Linked DNA regions of Gimesia maris. The protein of the gene in region 2 binds, or shares a complex with, the protein of the main gene of each other region. Links are inferred from orthologs where the notes say so. Each region holds a gene or a part of one and is shown on either strand. Other genes may lie near its edges.

Region 1 (3,321 bases), 1.8 Mb from region 2 along the record:
ATCCGTTGCTGGCAGGTAAGTAATCCGCGTTTCACGGTCTGGATAAACTGATTCATCGGAAACGGGAATTCTGCAAAGCGGGTTAAGGCCGGAAACGGAGCACCCCGCGGGTGTCGGTTCGAGATTGGACTTTCAGGCAATATTTCTGACTATATACTATCGAAACCGGAAATGTCTTGTTACCATAAAAAAGGAATTTTACGAGAAGTTATCACTGTCATTCAAGTTACACTCACACTCAGCTTCCTTTTCGATGGTTATTGAACTTTACGAATTGGCAGATGTTTGTCGTTTTTTTCTGGATGTTCTGGAGTTGGCTTTTCATAATAGTTTCATTGTTTATTTATTTTTAGGTTTCCTTTCGGCATTTCAAAGTTTGACAGGGAGCATTGTCGCAAGCGGGTATTATCACTTAACTTTAAGTGGAGTACTCTTTGTGATTTAAGAGTTTCTAAAGTAGACCCGGTTTCAGTTGAGTTGGAGAATCAACAATGTCTGGTATTCTCAATGAGACAATTCTAGCAATTTATGTTCTGCTCACCAGAGCGGTGCGCGTATTGCCGACGCTGATGCAACCATGGAAATCGACTCGTTCCGCGAGCGATTTCTATCCGCAAGTTGAGTCGTTGACTCAGCAGGCAGAGGAAAATGAAATGATGCGTCGAGTCTTGTCTTGTCTGGGGATCGAACAGCGGTTACGTGTGCCAGTCAAGGTGCGCTCTGACCAATGGTGCTTTAAGCGTCGTTAAAAGGTAAAAAGCACGGGCCATATGTTTGTTGAAAGCGTATTATCTTTTTTCCGGACTGCTTGAGGTTTCGCCATGCCTTTGATTTCATTTCTTTTATCAGGCATGCAAAATCGAGGAACTCCCTGACGCTCCTGTCATTCTCATGAAATTCCTGACAACATGATTTGTATCGATCTGATTGAATTCGCTTGCGGGTGAGTTCAGGGAGATACAATTTTGTCTCTGTCGAATATCAACGCCAAATGGTATCAGGCAGGAAAGGGGCTTTCACTATAGGCGCATAGGAAGCACCTGGGATATGTTAACCGAAGTCGCTATCGGAGCGGCCCTGGCGTTCATTGTCGGGGTCATTATTGGGTATTTCATTGATCGGATCCGTCGCGGGTCTGCCTACCAGTCTTATGCTCAGATTCTGAAACAGGCCGAGCTCGATTCAGAAAACCTGCTCAAAAGCCAGAAGCTGGAAGCGAAAGAGGAACTGCTTAAACGGCGTGAGGCGCTGGAAGAGGAAGTCAACAAGCAACGGGAAGAGCTATGGTCCGTCGAAAAGAAACTCAGCAAACGCGAAAATGCGCTGGAAGATCAGCAGGCTGATTTTCTTAAAAAAGAGGCGATGATTCAGACCACACAGTCAAAGCTCGCCGCCCGCTCCAAAGCTGTGGAAGCACGCGAGCAGGAGCTGGAACGTTCTCTGAAGAAACAGCAGGAAGAACTGTTTAAGATCAGTGGCCTGGATCGGGAGACCGCTTCGCAGATGCTGCTGGATCGACTGGATAATGATCTGAAAAACGAAACGGGTGCTTTGATTATGAAGCACCAGAACGAGTTGAAGCAGACCTGTGATAAAATTGCCCGCGAGACGATTGGCATGGCCGTGCAGCGTTTCGCTTCCGGTCACGTGGCGGAAACAACTGTTTCCACAGTCGAACTGCCTGAAGAAGAAATGAAAGGTCGGATTATCGGTCGTGAAGGGCGCAACATCCGTGCCTTTGAAAAAGCGACCGGAGTCGATGTGATTGTGGATGACACTCCCGGCGTTGTTGTGGTTTCCGCTTTTGATAACGTCCGCCGCCAGATCGGTAAAATGTCATTGCAGAAACTGGTCAACGATGGACGAATCCATCCTGCACGAATCGAAGAAGTGGTCGAAGAGACCCAGAAAGAGCTGGAAGAATATATTCAGACCATGGGGCAGAATGCCTGCCAGGAAGTGAATATTTCCGGCGTGAATCCCAAACTGATCGATCTGCTGGGACGTCTGCATTTCCGCACCAGTTACAGCCAGAACGTGCTTCGGCACTCGATTGAAGTCTCAGCTTTGACCGGCATGATGGCGGAGCAACTCGGTCTGGACGGGACCATCGCCCGACGATGTGGTCTGTTTCATGACATCGGTAAAGCAGCTGACCATGAGATGGAAGGGGGGCACCCTGCTGTCGGGGCGCAGTTACTGAAACGCTATGGTGAATCTCAGGAAGTGGTGCATGCTGCTGCCGGCCATCATGATGATATTCGTCCTGATTATATCTACACCGTACTTGTGGCTGCTGCAGACGCCTGTTCTGCATCGCGTCCTGGAGCACGGCGAGATACTCTCGAGAAATATGTCCGTCGACTCGAAGAGCTGGAAACCCTGGTTTGTGGTTTTCCAGGCGTGGACCATACTTATGCCATTCAGGCGGGCCGTGAAGTCCGGGTGATTGTTGACTCCGATCAGGTGAATGACCGGGAAGCGGCAAAGATGTGTAAAGATATTGCCAAGGCTATTGAGGATACACTGACTTATCCCGGAGAGATTCGCGTGACCGTCATGCGGGAAGCACGCACTGTGGAATATGCACGCTAAGACCGGGAAGGGGAGTCGTTTCCACTTTGATGCAGATTGGCCTGCATCTGGGCGGCGATGGCTCTTTCGTTTTCACCAGTCTGGCGTAGAAGTGCATTGATGACTTTTTGCTGGCGTTCTGCAGAATGGTTCTGATTGAGTTTGAATTTTCCTTCAATTCGCTCAATCTGTATCCTGAAGCCGACAATCGCCGGCAATAAAGAATCCACAAAATCAATGTCCGAATCGGGTATCGACCATGGTACTGGTTGAGTTGCCTCATAGAAGGCAACATATTGATCGAGAATCCGTTTCAGTTGAGCTGGATCAGTCTCAAGTGTGCAGGAACCATATACGTGTACTGCCTGATAATTCCAGGTGGGAACCGTGTGGTCCGATTCATACCAGGCTGGAGAAATATAAGCATGCGGTCCATAAAAGATCATCAGCAGACTTTGGTTCTGAAGCTGATCTGACTGTGGGTTAGCCTTCGCCAGATGGCCGATTAGCTGCCCGAATTCACCCACAGAGCGATCCAGTAACAGAGGCAGATGACTTGCAAAAGAAGAGCCTTCTGCATTTGTGATCAGGGTAGCAAAGCTGTGCTCTTCGATAAATCGGTGCAGTGTCTTCAACTCCGTTTCTGCAAACGAGGATGGTACGTACATGAGAGTAGTCCTGCAGCGAGAGATTCAAGGTTTACTGTCAACCGGTTATGACAGTGAAAGAGTACAGCAGGTTCGTCTG
Region 2 (3,575 bases):
AAGCAGAAGCACTCAAGGTCGCCCAGGAGATCGGTTACCCCGTACTGATCAAAGCGACCGCCGGCGGTGGCGGTAAAGGGATGCGGGTGGCCCGCAATGATATCTCACTGAAAGCCGGACTCAAAGCGGCTGCCGCGGAAGCTGAAGCCGCCTTCAAAAATTCCGGCGTCTATATCGAAAAATACATCGAAAATCCCAGGCACGTCGAAGTGCAGATCATGGCCGACAATCACGGCAACGTGCTTCACCTCTGGGAGCGTGACTGCAGTCTGCAACGACGACACCAGAAACTGGTAGAAGAGAGCCCGGCTCCGAACCTGCCTCACTCGGTTCGTGAAGACATCTGTAAAGCCGCCTGTCGATTGATTGAAGCCGCTGGCTACACCAACGCCGGTACGGTGGAGTTTCTGGTCGGACCCGACAACCAGTTTTACTTCATCGAAGTCAATGCCCGGATTCAGGTCGAACATCCGGTCAGCGAACTGGTGACAGGCATCGATCTGATCAAACAGCAGATTCGGATTGCTGCCGGTGAGAAACTGGATCTGAAGCAGAAAAATATTCCCTGTCTGGGATCTGCCATCGAACTCCGTATCAATGCGGAAGATCCCGAAAATGATTTTCGTGGATCACCCGGCAAAATCACAAAGTTGCGGGTTCCCGGCGGGCCGGGTGTCCGCTTTGACTCGCATATTTACGAGGGGTACACCGTGGGCCCTTATTACGATTCTCTGATTGGCAAGCTCATTGTCCACAAACCGACGCGTGAAGAGTCGCTGGCTTGTATGAGGCGTTGCCTGGATGAGTTCGTGATTGAAGGGATCAAGACCACGATTCCCCTGGCGAAGAAGATCTTTAATCACTCGGCGTTCATTGAGGGTAAGGTCGATACCACGTTTATCGAACGAACCTGGTAAATTGTTCCCGGAGATTGGTACGACGAACATTCGGTCGTTTTGTATTGCAGCAGACCTGCGGGCATTCACTTCGCTCATCCGCCAGGGGTCCTGTGTCGGCAAAACTTCTCGGTTTCGGAAGCGAAGTTTCGCTCACTTCCTATTGTAAGCTGGTCATATTTTGAGTCTCTCAAACACAGTCAGAGACGTTACTTTTTTGAAAACAGGTACAGGTAGAATAATGAGAGTTGGTATTTTAACGGGTGGTGGAGATTGTCCTGGTTTGAATCCGGTGATTCGTGGTGCCGTACGCGTCATCTGCAATGCGGGCGGCGAAGTGTATGGTCTGCTGGAAGGCTGGCGCGGCGCGATTGAAGGTAACTACATCGAACTGAATTCAGAAAACACAGACGACATCATCTTCAAAGGGGGAACCATCCTGGGGTCTTCCCGTACCAATCCTTATAAGAATGAAGAAGAAGATGTACCCAAAGTACTGGCGACACTTGAAAAGCTGGGTCTGGACTGTCTGATCGCCATCGGCGGTGATGACACACTGGGCGTAGCCAGCAAACTCTGGAGCGATCATAAAGCCCCCGTGATCGGCTGTCCCAAGACCATTGATAACGACCTGAGTTCGACCGATGTAACCTTCGGTTTCGATACTTCCATTAATATCGTGATGGAAGCCGTCGACCGCTTGCGAACCACGGCCGAGTCACATCGGCGCATCATGGTGGTTGAAACCATGGGACGTCATGCAGGCTGGATCGCACTGTTCTCCGGTCTGGCAACGGCCGCCGATTACACGCTGGTTCCCGAACAGCCGATTGAAATGGACCGTATGATTGATGTGCTGAAACGACGTCGTGCCAACGGCAAAAAGTACGGCATTGTGATTGTCAGCGAAGGTGCCCAGTTCAGCGAGGAGTCCGGCTTGACCACCCAGGACGGCGAAGTTGACGATTTCGGTCACGTCAAACTGGGCGGCATTGGTGAAACCGTTGCCCACATGATTGAAGAACGCACCGGTTTCGAAACACGGCACGTGACTCTCGGTCACCTGCAGCGTGGTGGTTCACCCAGTGCTGCAGACCGCGTACTCGGAACTCGCTGCGGCGTACACGCCGGCTGGCTCGCTCTGAAGCATCATTTCGGTTACATGGTCGCGCTGCGGGGAACACAGATTGTTCCTGTCGCCCTGGCAGATGCGGTTGGCGAAATGCGAGCCCTCGAAAAGAACTTCCTGGAAGAAGCAGAAGTCTTCCTGCAATAAGCGGGAATATTTCAGGCACGCACAAGAGACCAGGCGCTGGCAACAGCGCCTTTTTTTACGCGCGGAGTGACGGTGCTGGTAAAACGTCCCTCTCCTGGTGAAAAAATCAGGTAGCCCCGGATGTAATCCGGGGTTGTCGCAGACAACAGGAAACTGTCAGTGAAAGCACTCTATTCAGAATCAGGTTTCCGATACTATTTTTCCCGGTCGGGTGAACTGTCTTGCCCGGACATGTAGGTAATACACGTTCGGAAACATGGGTAACACTCCCACTCCCTTTGCATTAATTACTTAACAATCCTGTCTATTTGGTAATCTCCGCTTTCTCGCTGGATTATCATGCATGCGTCTGTTTAAGATAGTAAGACTGACTCAAACCAGCTCTTCTTAACTGTAGCCTGTATTCCGCTTGAATCCGCTATAGCCTGCCAGAGCGAATCACAACGGTTCTCAACGATTTGATATTCTCCCGGAGGGACTAATGACACTACAGCGCTTGCTTCGCTTTCACACCTCACTGTTTCTGACTCTGTTCTGTGTCACTTTGTTCTTCAGCCCTCAGTCCGTTGAAGCGGGGGATAAAGGTTTCAAGCCGATCTTTGACGGCAAGACGCTCGACAACTGGGACGGCGATCCCCGTTTCTGGTCGGTGGAAGATGGCGCCATTACCGGTCGCACAACCAAAGACAACCCGACCAAAGGCAACACGTTCCTCATCTGGCAGGGAGGAACACCGGGCGACTTTGTACTGAAACTGCAATACAAAATCATCGGTCACAATTCGGGCGTGCAGTACCGCAGCTTCAGGTTACCCAATGCGGCAGACCAGTGGCGCGTGGGCGGATACCAGGCTGATATGGAAGCCGGCGATAAATATTCCGGTATTCTGTACGAAGAACGGAAGCGGGGCATTCTGGCTCTCCGCGGACAGAAGACAGAAATCGGTGAAGGTAAAAAAATTGATGTAGTCGGCTACCTTGGCGATACCAACGAAATCCAGAAGAAGATCAAAAAAGAAGACTGGAACGATTACGAAATCATCGCCCGCGGGAATCATCTGATTCATAAAATCAATGGCGTGGTGACTGCGGACGTGACGGATAACGATCCGGAACAGCGCCGTGCTGACGGCATTATCGCGTTGCAACTGCATGCCGGTCCTCCGATGGTCGTACAGTTTCGTGACATTGAACTGAAAGAGCTGCCGGCTGGCGACCAGACTTCTTCCAGGGACGGCGCTAAAAAAAAAGTAGTGCTGATCGCCGGCAAGAAGAGTCACGGTTACGGTGCTCACGAGCATCGTGCCGGCTGTCTGCTGCTGGCCGAAGCGTTGAACAACAGCGGTCTGGATATTGAGACCACTGTTGTGACGGAAGGCTGGCCTGAAGATGCCAGTGTGCTGG
Region 3 (3,320 bases), 4.0 Mb from region 2 along the record:
GGCGTCTGGGTGGATGTCATCAGCGAGGGGCCATTTATCCCGTCTGGGGCCTCGGTAGAAATTGCGCATATCCAGGGGAATGAAGTGGTTGTGCGTGAGTTAACATGATACTGCCAAATGGTTTACGGGTGTGGTGTTCAGGTGGGCTCCTGTGGGGAATGGGAAAAAATACGAAAAAAAGAAGTCTCTCTGATTCTATTCAGACAGGTTTTCGTAATCGAGGTAGCGTATCCATTGAATAATCTATTCAAATTGCTACATTAAGTACCTTAAATACCCTGAAAGCTAGCGTAATAGCTTTGTTTTCTCTCGCCATTACCAGTCTCAGATGAAGTCAAGACACGGACGTAGTGGCTGTCTTTGCATTGGGTTTTCCCCGATCTTCTCTGTTTGTCAAGTGGTTTGTTTTAAAGGTTTAGGTTAGAAGAATGTCAGTCACGCAGGAACGAAGAGCAGAATTGATTCAAGAATATCAGTCCAAAACAGGGGATACCGGATCTGCTGAAGTGCAGATTGCTGTACTTACAGAACGGATTGTTAATTTAACAGAGCATTTACGATCAAACTCGAAAGACCACGCCAGCCGAAGAGGTTTGCTGCAGATGGTCAGTCGTCGTCGTAGTCTGCTGGATTACTTGCATAAGAAAAATGCAGAAAGCTATAGGGAAATTCTGGAGAAGTTAAACATCCGAAAATAGTTTCGTTGTTTGCTGCTCTGTGTCGGTTTGTCGGAAAAGAATTAGGAAAATATTGTGAAAGTAGTTGTTGAATGTGAGGTTGGCGGACAGAAACTTAGTCTTACAACTGGTCAGTTAGCGAAACAGGCAGCGGGTGCTGTTCTGGTTCAGTATGGTGAAACAGTAGTCTTTGTTGCAGCAGCAACAGGCCCGGGAAGACCCGGGATTGATTTTTTTCCACTGACGGTTGATTATCGGGAACGCGCAGCGGCTTCCGGTAAATTCCCTGGTGGATTTTTAAAACGTGAAGGTCGTCCTACGACCAAAGAAATTCTGACGGCTCGTTTAACCGACCGTCCCATCCGTCCGCTGTTCCCCAAGGGGTTTCACGACGAACTGCAGATCCAGTCCAACGTGATGTCCTGTGATGGCATCAATGAACCGGACGTGCTCTCAATCAATGGTGCCTCAGCGGCGCTCTGTCTCTCACCTGTTCCCTTCCAGGGACCCATCGGTGCCGTTCGCATCGGTCGTATTGATGGTGAGTTAATTGTCTTCCCGAATCACGAACAGATTGCCGAAGGCGATCTGGATCTGATTGTTGCCGGAACCATCGAATCGGTGCTGATGATCGAAGGTTTCGGAAACCAGATTCCCGAAGACGAAATGTTAGAAGCCATTATGCTTGCTCATACTGAGCTGGCGAAAATCTGCAAATTGCAGCTGGAACTGCGGGAAAAAGCAGGAATAGAGCCCTTCGAATACGAAGCTCCTCCAGAAAATCCGTTTGTGGCCAAACTGGATGATGCGATTTTCCAGAAGCTGAGTTCTGCCATGCAGAGTACTGTAAAAGCAGAACGACGCGATGGTGCCAAAGCCATTCAGGAAGAACTTATAAACAAATTCTTTCCCGAAGGTGCTGACACCACAGAAGACGGTGCCACCATTGGAGACTTCAAAGAAGCATTCCACGATCTGGAAGCGAAAGCAGTCCGCGAAATGGCGATCACCGGTCGTCGTCTCGATGGACGGGCCCCTGACGTTCTGCGTGATGTAACCTGTGAAACCGGTGCCCTGCCGCGAGTGCATGGGTCAGCGGTCTTTACCCGTGGTGAAACTCAGTCACTGGCAACGGTCACACTGGGAACCTCACGTGATAAACAGCGGGTCGATGGTCTGTTCGAAGAAGAACTGCAGCAGTTTATGTTGCACTACTACTTCCCCTCTTTTTCAGTTGGTGAATGCCGACCGATCAGAGGACCGGGACGTCGCGAAATCGGTCACGGTTGTCTGGCAGAACGTTCTGTTTTACCGGTACTGCCGAACGAAGAAGATTTCCCTTACACCATCCGCGTGATTTCCGACATTCTGGAATCAAACGGCAGTAGCTCGATGGCTTCGGTCTGCTCGGCAACTCTGGCTCTGATGGATGCCGGTGTGCCACTGCGACAGCCGGTTGCCGGAATTTCCATTGGTCTGGTGACCAAAGGCAAAGAATATAAGATTCTGACTGATATTATCGGCGATGAAGACCATTTCTGTGACATGGACTTCAAAGTGGCAGGTACTCAGAAAGGGATCACCGGGATTCAGCTGGACCTTAAGAATGATGGAATCAACGAAGAAATCATCAAGGCCACACTGGAACAGGCCAAAAAGGCCCGTCTGGAACTGCTGCGGACCATGTTGACTGCCATTCGTCGTCCACGTGCAGAAATTTCTGCATATGCACCACGTCTGCATCAGACCAAGATCAATCCCGAGAAAATCGGTCTGCTGATCGGTCCTGGTGGAAAAACAATTCGTGCTATTCAGGAAGAAACCGGCGCGACCATCGACATTCAGGATGATGGTACAGTGACTGTTTCCGGCGGAAATGTTTCTGTGGTTGAAAAAGCCATGGCACACATCGAAGCTCTGACGGAAGAAATTCGCGTCGGTCGAATCTATGATGGTGTCGTCAGTTCCATTAAAGAATTTGGTGCTTTCATTGAGATTGCTCCGGGTAAAGATGGACTGTGTCATATCAGTGAACTGTCAGACGGTTTCGTCAAGTCGGTCAGTGACATCTGCAAAATGGGTGACCGTCTGCAGGTGAAGGTGATCGCCGTTGATGATCAGAATCGAGTCAAATTATCCCGTAAAGCAGTACTGGCTGAGCAGGCTGGTGAAAGCAACGGAGATGTTGATACAGAAGCAGAAGAAGAGTAAGAGAAGATTCTCTTTAATCTGAGAAAATAAAAAACGATGAAGGAGCTCGCCGTGAGATGACTTCATCGTTTTATTTTTGTAGATGCGGTTTCGGCATTGGTTTGTCGAAAACCTCTTTTCCTGGACGATCTGGATAAATTGTATGACAAGATCATCAGCAATCAATGAAAGCCCGTTGAGCGCCGAAGAGCGTGAGAAATTTGAAGCGCAGTATTCCGAAATTGCGACCTTGGCCGGAGGGTTGGCTCACGAAATCAAGAACCCCCTTTCAACGATGAGTATGAATCTGGAACTGCTCACGGAAGATCTGGAAACGCTGGATGTCCCTGCGAAACATCGCATGCTGAAGAAAGTGGAAAGTGTTCAGAAGGAATGTAAGCATCTGCAGGATATTCTGGACGCCTTTCTGCAGTTTGCCCGGGTCGGCAAACT

The links. Proteins that work in one complex are often made in the same cells at the same time.
Region 1: GmarT_RS01670 (region 2) and rny share a complex: the UniProt entries of both Bacillus subtilis proteins name them as parts of the possible RNA degradosome complex. The link is inferred for Gimesia maris from one-to-one orthologs.
Region 3: GmarT_RS01670 (region 2) and pnp share a complex: the UniProt entries of both Bacillus subtilis proteins name them as parts of the possible RNA degradosome complex. The link is inferred for Gimesia maris from one-to-one orthologs.

Annotation. Positions count from the first base shown.
Region 1 is NZ_CP042910.1:2,224,226-2,227,546, forward strand. What follows is about bases 393-3,321. They hold rny (ribonuclease Y), read left to right. Parts: upstream 393-1,047; coding sequence 1,048-2,595; downstream 2,596-3,321. Other genes in these bases: GmarT_RS08420 (hypothetical protein), read left to right, coding at 492-749; GmarT_RS08430 (FMN-binding negative transcriptional regulator), read right to left, coding at 2,592-3,242. Outside these bases: tRNA lysidine(34) synthetase TilS, read right to left, coding at 1-56. UniProt on the Bacillus subtilis protein: Endoribonuclease that initiates mRNA decay. Initiates the decay of all SAM-dependent riboswitches, such as yitJ riboswitch. Involved in processing of the gapA operon mRNA, it cleaves between cggR and gapA.
Region 2 is NZ_CP042910.1:446,353-449,927, forward strand. What follows is about bases 364-3,154. They hold GmarT_RS01670 (6-phosphofructokinase), read left to right. Parts: upstream 364-1,137; coding sequence 1,138-2,172; downstream 2,173-3,154. Other genes in these bases: accC (acetyl-CoA carboxylase biotin carboxylase subunit), read left to right, coding at 364-917; GmarT_RS01675 (3-keto-alpha-glucoside-1,2-lyase-like domain-containing protein), read left to right, coding at 2,654-3,154. Also shown: more of accC, read left to right, coding at 1-363; more of GmarT_RS01675, read left to right, coding at 3,155-3,575. UniProt on the Bacillus subtilis protein: Catalyzes the phosphorylation of D-fructose 6-phosphate to fructose 1,6-bisphosphate by ATP, the first committing step of glycolysis.
Region 3 is NZ_CP042910.1:4,461,595-4,464,914, reverse strand. The notes cover bases 393-3,320. They hold pnp (polyribonucleotide nucleotidyltransferase), read left to right. Parts: upstream 393-752; coding sequence 753-2,888; downstream 2,889-3,320. Other genes in these bases: GmarT_RS16320 (sensor histidine kinase), read left to right, coding at 3,031-3,320; rpsO (30S ribosomal protein S15), read left to right, coding at 429-698. Also shown: GmarT_RS16335 (NfeD family protein), read left to right, coding at 1-108. UniProt on the Bacillus subtilis protein: Involved in mRNA degradation. Catalyzes the phosphorolysis of single-stranded polyribonucleotides processively in the 3'- to 5'-direction. Necessary for competence development in Bacillus subtilis.